DNA from 3 places in the Weizmannia sp. FSL W8-0676 genome. Region 3 is predicted to be linked to each of the others. Evidence: a T-box and tRNA genes for the amino acid it is inferred to sense, from the RefSeq annotation. Region 3 holds a T-box; the other regions hold tRNA genes.
The links. A T-box is a leader RNA that pairs with one kind of tRNA and senses whether it is charged. The one in region 3 lies ahead of NST20_RS09835 (valine--tRNA ligase), so its partner is inferred to be a tRNA-Val.
Positions count from the first base shown of each region.

Region 1: it has a tRNA-Val gene. The T-box ahead of NST20_RS09835 (valine--tRNA ligase) is inferred to sense a tRNA for this amino acid. The anticodon was not compared.
Region 2: it has a tRNA-Val gene. The T-box ahead of NST20_RS09835 (valine--tRNA ligase) is inferred to sense a tRNA for this amino acid. The anticodon was not compared.

Region 1 covers NZ_CP151954.1:2,213,000-2,216,250, forward strand. Annotated here, with positions in the region: tRNA gene NST20_RS10905 (tRNA-Phe) at 1-19, opposite strand, end outside; tRNA gene NST20_RS10910 (tRNA-Asp) at 28-100, opposite strand; tRNA gene NST20_RS10915 (tRNA-Met) at 103-176, opposite strand; tRNA gene NST20_RS10920 (tRNA-Ser) at 193-285, opposite strand; tRNA gene NST20_RS10925 (tRNA-Ile) at 310-386, opposite strand; tRNA gene NST20_RS10930 (tRNA-Met) at 400-473, opposite strand; tRNA gene NST20_RS10935 (tRNA-Ala) at 489-564, opposite strand; tRNA gene NST20_RS10940 (tRNA-Pro) at 581-657, opposite strand; tRNA gene NST20_RS10945 (tRNA-Arg) at 671-744, opposite strand; tRNA gene NST20_RS10950 (tRNA-Leu) at 762-847, opposite strand; tRNA gene NST20_RS10955 (tRNA-Gly) at 859-930, opposite strand; tRNA gene NST20_RS10960 (tRNA-Leu) at 947-1,028, opposite strand; tRNA gene NST20_RS10965 (tRNA-Lys) at 1,041-1,116, opposite strand; tRNA gene NST20_RS10970 (tRNA-Val) at 1,288-1,360, opposite strand; rRNA gene rrf (5S ribosomal RNA) at 1,369-1,484, opposite strand; rRNA gene NST20_RS10980 (23S ribosomal RNA) at 2,017-3,251, opposite strand, start outside.
Region 2 covers NZ_CP151954.1:2,439,120-2,442,370, reverse strand. Annotated here, with positions in the region: rRNA gene NST20_RS12160 (23S ribosomal RNA) at 1-865, shown strand, start outside; rRNA gene rrf (5S ribosomal RNA) at 1,042-1,157, shown strand; tRNA gene NST20_RS12150 (tRNA-Asn) at 1,164-1,238, shown strand; tRNA gene NST20_RS12145 (tRNA-Ser) at 1,243-1,332, shown strand; tRNA gene NST20_RS12140 (tRNA-Glu) at 1,346-1,417, shown strand; tRNA gene NST20_RS12135 (tRNA-Val) at 1,429-1,504, shown strand; tRNA gene NST20_RS12130 (tRNA-Met) at 1,514-1,587, shown strand; tRNA gene NST20_RS12125 (tRNA-Asp) at 1,600-1,675, shown strand; tRNA gene NST20_RS12120 (tRNA-Phe) at 1,694-1,769, shown strand; tRNA gene NST20_RS12115 (tRNA-Thr) at 1,774-1,849, shown strand; tRNA gene NST20_RS12110 (tRNA-Tyr) at 1,858-1,939, shown strand; tRNA gene NST20_RS12105 (tRNA-Trp) at 1,948-2,021, shown strand; tRNA gene NST20_RS12100 (tRNA-His) at 2,030-2,105, shown strand; tRNA gene NST20_RS12095 (tRNA-Gln) at 2,113-2,184, shown strand; tRNA gene NST20_RS12090 (tRNA-Gly) at 2,188-2,262, shown strand; tRNA gene NST20_RS12085 (tRNA-Cys) at 2,268-2,341, shown strand; tRNA gene NST20_RS12080 (tRNA-Leu) at 2,351-2,432, shown strand; gene NST20_RS12075 (YetF domain-containing protein) at 2,674-2,886, opposite strand; gene NST20_RS12070 (hypothetical protein) at 2,935-3,138, opposite strand.
Region 3 covers NZ_CP151954.1:1,989,129-1,992,379, reverse strand. Annotated here, with positions in the region: gene ysxE (spore coat protein YsxE) at 1-610, shown strand, start outside; gene NST20_RS09840 (hypothetical protein) at 627-818, opposite strand; T-box leader at 961-1,189, shown strand; gene NST20_RS09835 (valine--tRNA ligase) at 1,245-3,251, shown strand, end outside.

The DNA of each region.
Region 1 (3,251 bases), 220 kb from region 3:
CCGACTGAGCTACCGAGCCAAAACAAGCGGTCCCGACGGGAATCGAACCCGCGATCTCCTGCGTGACAGGCAGGCGTGATAACCGCTACACCACGGGACCAATTGCGGGGGCAGGATTTGAACCTGCGACCTTCGGGTTATGAGCCCGACGAGCTACCAGACTGCTCCACCCCGCGATGATAAATAATGAAATGGCGGAGGAAGAGGGATTCGAACCCCCGCGCGGTGTAACCCGCCTGTCGGTTTTCAAGACCGATCCCTTCAGCCAGACTTGGGTATTCCTCCGTATGATAAGCGAAAAATAAAAAATGGTGGACCTTGTAGGACTCGAACCTACGACCGGACGGTTATGAGCCGTCTGCTCTAACCAGCTGAGCTAAAGGTCCGATATACGAAATATAGCGGCGGAGGGGATCGAACCCCCGACCTCACGGGTATGAACCGTACGCTCTAGCCAGCTGAGCTACGCCGCCGTTATTTGCCCTGTTTGGTGGAGCCTAGCGGGATCGAACCGCTGACCTCCTGCGTGCAAAGCAGGCGCTCTCCCAGCTGAGCTAAGGCCCCACTATGATCATCTTCATGGTCGGGAAGACAGGATTTGAACCTGCGACCCCATGGTCCCTAACCATGTGCTCTGCCAAGCTGAGCTACTTCCCGAAAGAGGAATAAGCGCGCCCAAGAGGAGTCGAACCCCTAACCTTTTGATCCGTAGTCAAACGCTCTATCCAATTGAGCTATGGGCGCATTTGTCATGGTACTGATGCCGAGGACCGGAGTCGAACCGGTACGGTAGTCACCTACCGCAGGATTTTAAGTCCTGTGCGTCTGCCAATTCCGCCACCCCGGCGGGTTAAATGAAGCGGAAGACGGGATTCGAACCCGCGACCCCCACCTTGGCAAGGTGATGTTCTACCACTGAACTACTTCCGCATATCGTGCTAAACAGTGCGGGTGAAGGGAGTCGAACCCCCACGCCTTGCGGCGCCAGATCCTAAGTCTGGTGCGTCTGCCAATTCCGCCACACCCGCGGATAAGATAAATGGTGAGCCATGCAGGATTCGAACCTGCGACCCTCTGATTAAAAGTCAGATGCTCTACCAACTGAGCTAATGGCTCATATTCCGATAACGACATTACTTGTCACAAAGAAAATTATACTATATTGGGTTAAATATGTACATATCTATTTTCTTTCAGGATTCCCGCAAGTATGGTGCCGGTCACAAGGCAGTATCCCCGGCCTCCCGATAGAAAGCCGGTTGCCCCTGAACCGGGATGGCATAAAAATGGAGGATGACGGGATCGAACCGCCGACCCTCTGCTTGTAAGGCAGACGCTCTCCCAGCTGAGCTAATCCTCCGTATTATGGCCCGGCAACGTCCTACTCTCGCAGGGGGAAACCCCCAACTACCATCGGCGCTGGAAAGCTTAACTTCCGAGTTCGGGATGTGTTCGGGTGTGTCCTTTCCGCCATCATCACCGGACCTGTATTTTATTTGGGATGTGTTCCCTGAAAACCGGATGGGAGAAAAAACTGTAAACGGAGAATGCGTTTCTGCTTCTAACTTTGAGAATTGTCCAGCTCCAGCGCCTATCGGCTAGCGTATTTCTGCGCTTTCTCCCTACGATAAGCGGGCATCGACTCGCCTTTAGGGCTCGTCGTGTTTCCTTTATCTCAGTCGAAAGCTCCGAAATCCGTACGCCGATGGGCAAGGCGCTTCCGCTTTTCTATTGTCCAGCTTCGGTGCCTAGCCCCTCGAGGTCGAATAACCTGCCCGCCACGGAGCCAAAAGACGGCTCCATGCCGGTCAGAACATTCGCTTGTCGGGGCTAAACAAGGCACCTCCGCTTTTCTATTGTCCAGTTCCGGGCGCTATCGGCTAGTGAACTTCCCGTCCCCCTTTCCTACGATAAGCGGGCATCGACTCGCCTTTTAAGGCTCGTCGTGTTTCCTTTATCTCAGGCGGGGGCCTTGAAGTTCATACGCCGATGAGCGAGCGCCCTTCACTTTTCTATTTGGTTAAGTCCTCGATCGATTAGTATCCGTCAGCTGCACGCGTCGCCGCGCTTCCACCCCGGACCTATCAACCTGATCATCTTTCAGGGATCTTACCAGTTAAACTGTAGGAAATCTCATCTTGAGGGGGGCTTCATGCTTAGATGCTTTCAGCACTTATCCCTTCCGCACATAGCTACCCAGCGATGCCTTTGGCAAGACAACTGGTACACCAGCGGTGCGTCCATCCCGGTCCTCTCGTACTAAGGACAGCTCCTCTCAAATTTCCTGCGCCCGCGACGGATAGGGACCGAACTGTCTCACGACGTTCTGAACCCAGCTCGCGTACCGCTTTAATGGGCGAACAGCCCAACCCTTGGGACCGACTACAGCCCCAGGATGCGATGAGCCGACATCGAGGTGCCAAACCTCCCCGTCGATGTGGACTCTTGGGGGAGATCAGCCTGTTATCCCCAGGGTAGCTTTTATCCGTTGAGCGATGGCCCTTCCATGCGGAACCACCGGATCACTAAGCCCGACTTTCGTCCCTGCCCGACTTGTAAGTCTCGCAGTCAAGCTCCCTTATGCCTTTACACTCTGCGAATGATTTCCAACCATTCTGAGGGAACCTTTGGGCGCCTCCGTTACCTTTTAGGAGGCGACCGCCCCAGTCAAACTGCCTGCCTGACACTGTCTCCCACCCCGGTAAGGGGTGCGGGTTAGAATTTCAATACAGCCAGGGTAGTATCCCACCGATGCCTCCGCCGAAGCTGGCGCTCCGGTTTCCAAGGCTCCTACCTATCCTGTACAAGCTGTACCAAAATTCAATATCAGGCTGCAGTAAAGCTCCATGGGGTCTTTCCGTCCTGTCGCGGGTAACCTGCATCTTCACAGGTACTATAATTTCACCGAGTCTCTCGTTGAGACAGTGCCCAGATCGTTACACCTTTCGTGCGGGTCAGAACTTACCTGACAAGGAATTTCGCTACCTTAGGACCGTTATAGTTACGGCCGCCGTTTACTGGGGCTTCAGTTCAGAGCTTCGCCTTGCGGCTAACCCCTCTCCTTAACCTTCCAGCACCGGGCAGGTGTCAGCCCCTATACTTCGCCTTGCGGCTTCGCAGAGACCTGTGTTTTTGCTAAACAGTCGCCTGGGCCTATTCACTGCGGCTTCCCGGGGCATACACCCCAAAAAGCACCCCTTCTCCCGAAGTTACGGGGTCATTTTGCCGAGTTCCTTAACGAGAGTTCTCTC
Region 2 (3,251 bases), 450 kb from region 3:
GCAGGTTACCCGCGACAGGACGGAAAGACCCCATGGAGCTTTACTGCAGCCTGATATTGAATTTTGGTACAGCTTGTACAGGATAGGTAGGAGCCTTGGAAACCGGAGCGCCAGCTTCGGCGGAGGCATCGGTGGGATACTACCCTGGCTGTATTGAAATTCTAACCCGCACCCCTTACCGGGGTGGGAGACAGTGTCAGGCAGGCAGTTTGACTGGGGCGGTCGCCTCCTAAAAGGTAACGGAGGCGCCCAAAGGTTCCCTCAGAATGGTTGGAAATCATTCGCAGAGTGTAAAGGCATAAGGGAGCTTGACTGCGAGACTTACAAGTCGGGCAGGGACGAAAGTCGGGCTTAGTGATCCGGTGGTTCCGCATGGAAGGGCCATCGCTCAACGGATAAAAGCTACCCTGGGGATAACAGGCTGATCTCCCCCAAGAGTCCACATCGACGGGGAGGTTTGGCACCTCGATGTCGGCTCATCGCATCCTGGGGCTGTAGTCGGTCCCAAGGGTTGGGCTGTTCGCCCATTAAAGCGGTACGCGAGCTGGGTTCAGAACGTCGTGAGACAGTTCGGTCCCTATCCGTCGCGGGCGCAGGAAATTTGAGAGGAGCTGTCCTTAGTACGAGAGGACCGGGATGGACGCACCGCTGGTGTACCAGTTGTCTTGCCAAAGGCATCGCTGGGTAGCTATGTGCGGAAGGGATAAGTGCTGAAAGCATCTAAGCATGAAGCCCCCCTCAAGATGAGATTTCCCACAGTTTATACTGGTAAGATCCCTGAAAGATGATCAGGTTGATAGGTCCGGGGTGGAAGCGCGGCGACGCGTGGAGCTGACGGATACTAATCGATCGAGGACTTAACCAAATAGAAAAGTGAAGGCCGCCTTGAAAAAGGTGCGCTGGAGCTAGACAATTCTCAAAGTTAGAAGTAAAAACGCATTCTCCGTTTACAGTTTTTTCTCCCATCCGGTTTTCAGGGAATCACATAATTCCTGTTGATAAGAAATGAAAACTTTGTTATAATGATTTTTGTCATTAAGGTCCGGTGGCGATGGCGGAAAGGTCACACCCGTTCCCATCCCGAACACGGAAGTTAAGCTTTCCAGCGCCGATGGTAGTTGGGGGTTTCCCCCTGCGAGAGTAGGACGCTGCCGGGCTTGTATTCCGCAGTAGCTCAGTGGTAGAGCAATCGGCTGTTAACCGATCGGTCGTAGGTTCGAATCCTACCTGCGGAGCCATCATGGAGAGCTGTCCGAGAGGCCGAAGGAGCACGATTGGAAATCGTGTAGGCGGCTAAAAGCTGTCTCAAGGGTTCGAATCCCTTGCTCTCCGTCATGATCCATATGGCCCGTTGGTCAAGCGGTTAAGACACCGCCCTTTCACGGCGGTAACACGGGTTCGAATCCCGTACGGGTCATCATTATAACTGGAGGATTAGCTCAGCTGGGAGAGCGTCTGCCTTACAAGCAGAGGGTCGGCGGTTCGATCCCGTCATCCTCCACCATTTTATCATCGCGGGGTGGAGCAGTCTGGTAGCTCGTCGGGCTCATAACCCGAAGGTCGCAGGTTCAAATCCTGCCCCCGCAATTTACATATAAAGGTCCCGTAGTGTAGCGGTTATCACGCCTGCCTGTCACGCAGGAGATCGCGGGTTCGATTCCCGTCGGGACCGCCATCCATTTTACATAATTGTGGCTCGGTAGCTCAGTCGGTAGAGCAAAGGACTGAAAATCCTTGTGTCGGCGGTTCGATTCCGTCCCGAGCCACCATTTGGCCGGTCTAGCTCAATTGGTAGAGCAACTGACTTGTAATCAGTAGGTTGGGGGTTCAAGTCCTCTGGCCGGCACCACGCAATATGGAGGGGTAGCGAAGTGGCTAAACGCGGCGGACTGTAAATCCGCTCCCTCAGGGTTCGGCGGTTCGAATCCGTCCCCCTCCATTTTTTAAAGGGGCATAGTTTAAAGGTAGAACAGAGGTCTCCAAAACCTCCAGTGTGGGTTCGATTCCTACTGCCCCTGCCATTATGATGGCGGTTGTGGCGAAGTGGTTAACGCACCGGATTGTGGCTCCGGCATTCGTGGGTTCGATTCCCACCATCCGCCCCATATTTATTGGGCCATAGCCAAGCGGTAAGGCAACGGACTTTGACTCCGTCATGCGCTGGTTCGAATCCAGCTGGCCCAGTATGCGGAAGTAGTTCAGTGGTAGAACATCACCTTGCCAAGGTGGGGGTCGCGGGTTCGAATCCCGTCTTCCGCTCCATTGATGGCGGCATAGCCAAGAGGTAAGGCAGAGGTCTGCAAAACCTTTATCACCGGTTCGATTCCGGTTGCCGCCTCCATCATATCATGCCGGTGTGGCGGAATTGGCAGACGCGCACGACTCAAAATCGTGTTCCTTCGGGAGTGTCGGTTCGACCCCGACCACCGGTATAATAGCATCACATTGAAAGCTGATGCCAAATGGAACGCTTCTCAAGATAAAGAGAAGCGTTTTTTTATTGCAATTATATTATTGAAGCCGAGGCCAATTTAAGTGGCTGCTTGAAAGCGTACACTTGTGAGTATCTATAGTTGTTTAACTTGTACAAAAAGGGAATTGATCTAATAAGAAAGGTTTGGAAATACTATCTTAGATTTTCCTTTTATAATGAGAACAGAACTGGGCAGCCTACTATTTACTAGGGTTGTTTTTTCTTTTTTTTACCGTAATCGTCCCATCTTTTTCAAGATAGGCCTGGTCAATTTCATCAAGCAAAAATACGCCCTGCTTTCTCAATAACTCCGACAGTTGATTCATATCAATTTTATTTTTTTTCAGTACGACTTTGTTAATTTTTCCTTTATCGATAATCACCGTTTTATCCCCGATAAGGAATTTTTCCAGTTTATCATAGCGATAAATGAGGATGTCAAAAATGATTTTAATGATGACCTAAACAGAAAGCATCACAAGAATGTAGTACCATTTTACACTTGAGTCATAAAGGCCGTTGCCGACGATTTCAGACAGCATTATGCTCCAGATGAAGTCGATTGGCGTAAGGTTTGAAATGCTTTTGGCGCCGGTACATTTTAGACAAAAAATGAGCGCAAGAAAGCCCATAATCAATTTTAATAAGTCCATGCCAATTTGCATCGCTAACCCCCTCCTTTAAAAGGTCCGGTTTTCTCTCGATTGTTCACTTTTACGGGGCTTTCCAACGATTGATCCAGTTATGCATACTGCTTCAACAAGCAGTCTATTTTCCA
Region 3 (3,251 bases):
CTATGAAGAAACCCTTTCCCGCTGGTACGGGCAGCAGGATTTTTTAGAAGAGTTCCTTGAACGGTGTGAAGAGCAGGTCTATATGTCCCCGTTTGCCCTGTTGTACTGCACCTTTTACAATGAAACGAACCAGGCGCTCAAATTCTCGATCCAGCAGCTGGAAAACTGGTATGAACAATCGAAAGAGATGGAGAAAGCGAGAACGGTGACCATCCACGGAAAAATTTCAACGGAGCATTTCCTGTACGATGAACGCGGGCTCGGATACTTCACCAATTTCGAACTGGCAAAAACCGCTGCGCCTTTTTATGACCTGCTTCCCTTCTTGTCGCGGGCGCTCGACTCCTATCCGAGCCGGTTTGACGACTGCGTGGACTGGGTGAAGACCTACTTCAGCTATTTTCCGCTTAAGGAAGATGAAAAAAGCTTATTTTTCAGCTATCTCGCTTATCCCGCACCGATCATCCAAACCGTGGAGGAATACTTTGCAAATGAAGGGAAACGCCATGAAGCGAGAGCAGTCGCGAAACTGCAGGAAAAGTACTGGCGGATGAAAAATACCGAGTATGTCGTCATGCAGTTGTCACAAGGGACCGCCCCCGCGTCATGAAAAGCAGGGACGGCCATTAAAACCATTCATACTGGAACCCGAGATAAATGAGAATAAATATGGCAAGCAGCAGGACGTCAAACGTGGTCGGAAAAATAATCGTGCGGATGGCCTGAAAGACGGAGAACGGAAGAATCAGCTGCTTGCACACTTTTTTTGCATTCCGCCCCCAAGTACGGACGGCCTGTTTGTCAATTTTTTTCTTCATCATCATCCACCTATCTCTCATAGATAATGTATGAAAAGCGGGCGGATAAGTGAATCCGTTGCATATTTTTTCTAAAAATGGGCAATGCTATTGACGATTTTCAAAAAAACCGATACCATAAACTATAGCCAATTTCAAAAATCAAAATACAATGAACGGGAAGAGTACAGATTTTGTTTCCATGCAGAGAGGGGAATCAGCTGCTGAAAGATTTCCTATGCGAAACAGGCTGGAAGGTCGCCCGGGAGTAGCTTTTGTGAACCCGAAAATAGCAAAAGCCGGCGAAGTGCCGTTAATGACCCGAGAGTGCCGGGCATCCGTTTGCCCGTGAAAAAAGGTGGTACCGCGAACAGACTCCTTTCGTCCTTTTATGGCGAAGGGAGTTTTTGTGTTTATCCGCAAAAAACGCAGAAAGGAATGATACAAATGGAACAGCAGGACATCAGCATGCCGACCAAATATGATCCGCAGGCTGTTGAAAAAGGGCGCTATGAATGGTGGGTGAACGGCAAATTTTTCGAAGCAAAAGGCGATCCGGAAAAGAAGCCGTACACGATTGTGATTCCACCGCCGAACGTAACCGGCAAGCTCCATCTCGGCCATGCCTGGGATACGGCTTTGCAGGATATTTTAACCCGGATGAAACGGATGCAGGGCTATGATGTGCTCTGGCTGCCGGGGATGGACCACGCCGGGATTGCAACGCAGGCAAAAGTGGAAGCCAAACTGCGTGAAGAAGGCAAATCCCGTTATGACCTCGGCCGCGAGAAGTTTACGGAAGAAGCATGGAAGTGGAAAGCGGAATACGCTCACTTTATCCGCAAACAATGGGCGAAACTCGGCCTCGGGCTCGATTATTCGCGCGAACGTTTTACGCTCGATGAAGGGCTGTCAAAAGCTGTAAAAGAAGTATTTGTTTCGCTTTATAAAAAAGGCTTGATTTACCGCGGCGAGTACATCATCAACTGGGACCCGGAAACGAAAACGGCGCTTTCCGATATTGAAGTAGTCTACAAAGAGGTGCAGGGCGCATTTTACCATCTGGCATACCCGTTAAGCGACGGTTCCGGCACGATTGAAATCGCGACAACGCGCCCGGAAACGATGCTGGGTGATACGGCGGTCGCTGTCCACCCGGATGATGAACGCTACAAACATTTAATCGGGAAAACGATTGTATTGCCAATCGTCGGCCGCGAAATTCCGATTATCGCAGACGAGTATGTTGATATGGCATTTGGTTCCGGTGCCGTAAAAATTACACCGGCCCATGACCCGAACGACTTCGAAGTCGGGAACCGCCACAATCTCGAACGCATCCTTGTGATGAACGAGGACGGCACAATGAATGAAAATGCCGGAAAATACAAAGGCATGGACCGGTTTGAATGCCGCAAACAGATCGTGAAGGACTTGAAAGCACTCGGCGTTCTTGTCAAAGTGGAAGACCATCTCCATTCGGTCGGCCATTCCGAACGGAGCGGCGCGGTTGTCGAACCGTATTTGTCCACGCAATGGTTTGTGAAAATGCAGCCGCTCGCTGATGCCGCGGTAAAACTGCAGGCGTCGGAAGGAAAAGTCCATTTTGTGCCGGAACGCTTTGAAAAAACCTACTTGCACTGGATGGAAAATATCCGCGATTGGTGCATTTCGCGCCAGCTCTGGTGGGGGCACCGGATTCCGGCCTGGTACCATAAAGAAACCGGCGAAGTATATGTTGATACCGAGCCGCCCCGTGACATCGAAAACTGGGAACAGGATCCGGACGTGCTCGATACGTGGTTCAGCTCGGCGCTCTGGCCGTTTTCGACAATGGGCTGGCCTGATGAAGAAGCGGAAGACTACAAGCGTTATTATCCGACCGATACGCTTGTGACCGGCTATGATATCATTTTCTTCTGGGTATCGCGGATGATTTTCCAGGGGCTTGAGTTTACCGGCAAACGCCCGTTCAAAGATGTCCTGATCCATGGCCTTGTCCGCGACGAGCAGGGGCGGAAAATGAGCAAATCGCTCGGCAACGGCGTCGACCCGATGGAAGTAATCGACAAATACGGCGCGGACTCGCTCCGCTATTTCCTTACCACCGGCAGCGCGCCCGGCCAGGATTTGCGTTTCAGTTACGAAAAAGTCGAAGCGGTCTGGAATTTCGCCAATAAAATTTGGAACGCCTCCCGTTTTGCGCTTATGAACATGAACGGGCTGAAATACGAAGAAATTGACCTTTCCGGTGAAAAATCAGTCGCTGACAAATGGATTTTAACGCGTTTGAACGAAACGATCGAAACCGTTACAAAACTGGCCGACAAATACGAATTCGGCGAAGCCGGGCGCATGCTTTACAATTTTATCTGGGACGATTTCTGCGACTGGTACATTGAAATGGCAAAACTGCCGCTTTACAGCGAAGATGAAGCAGCGAAGAAAACGGCG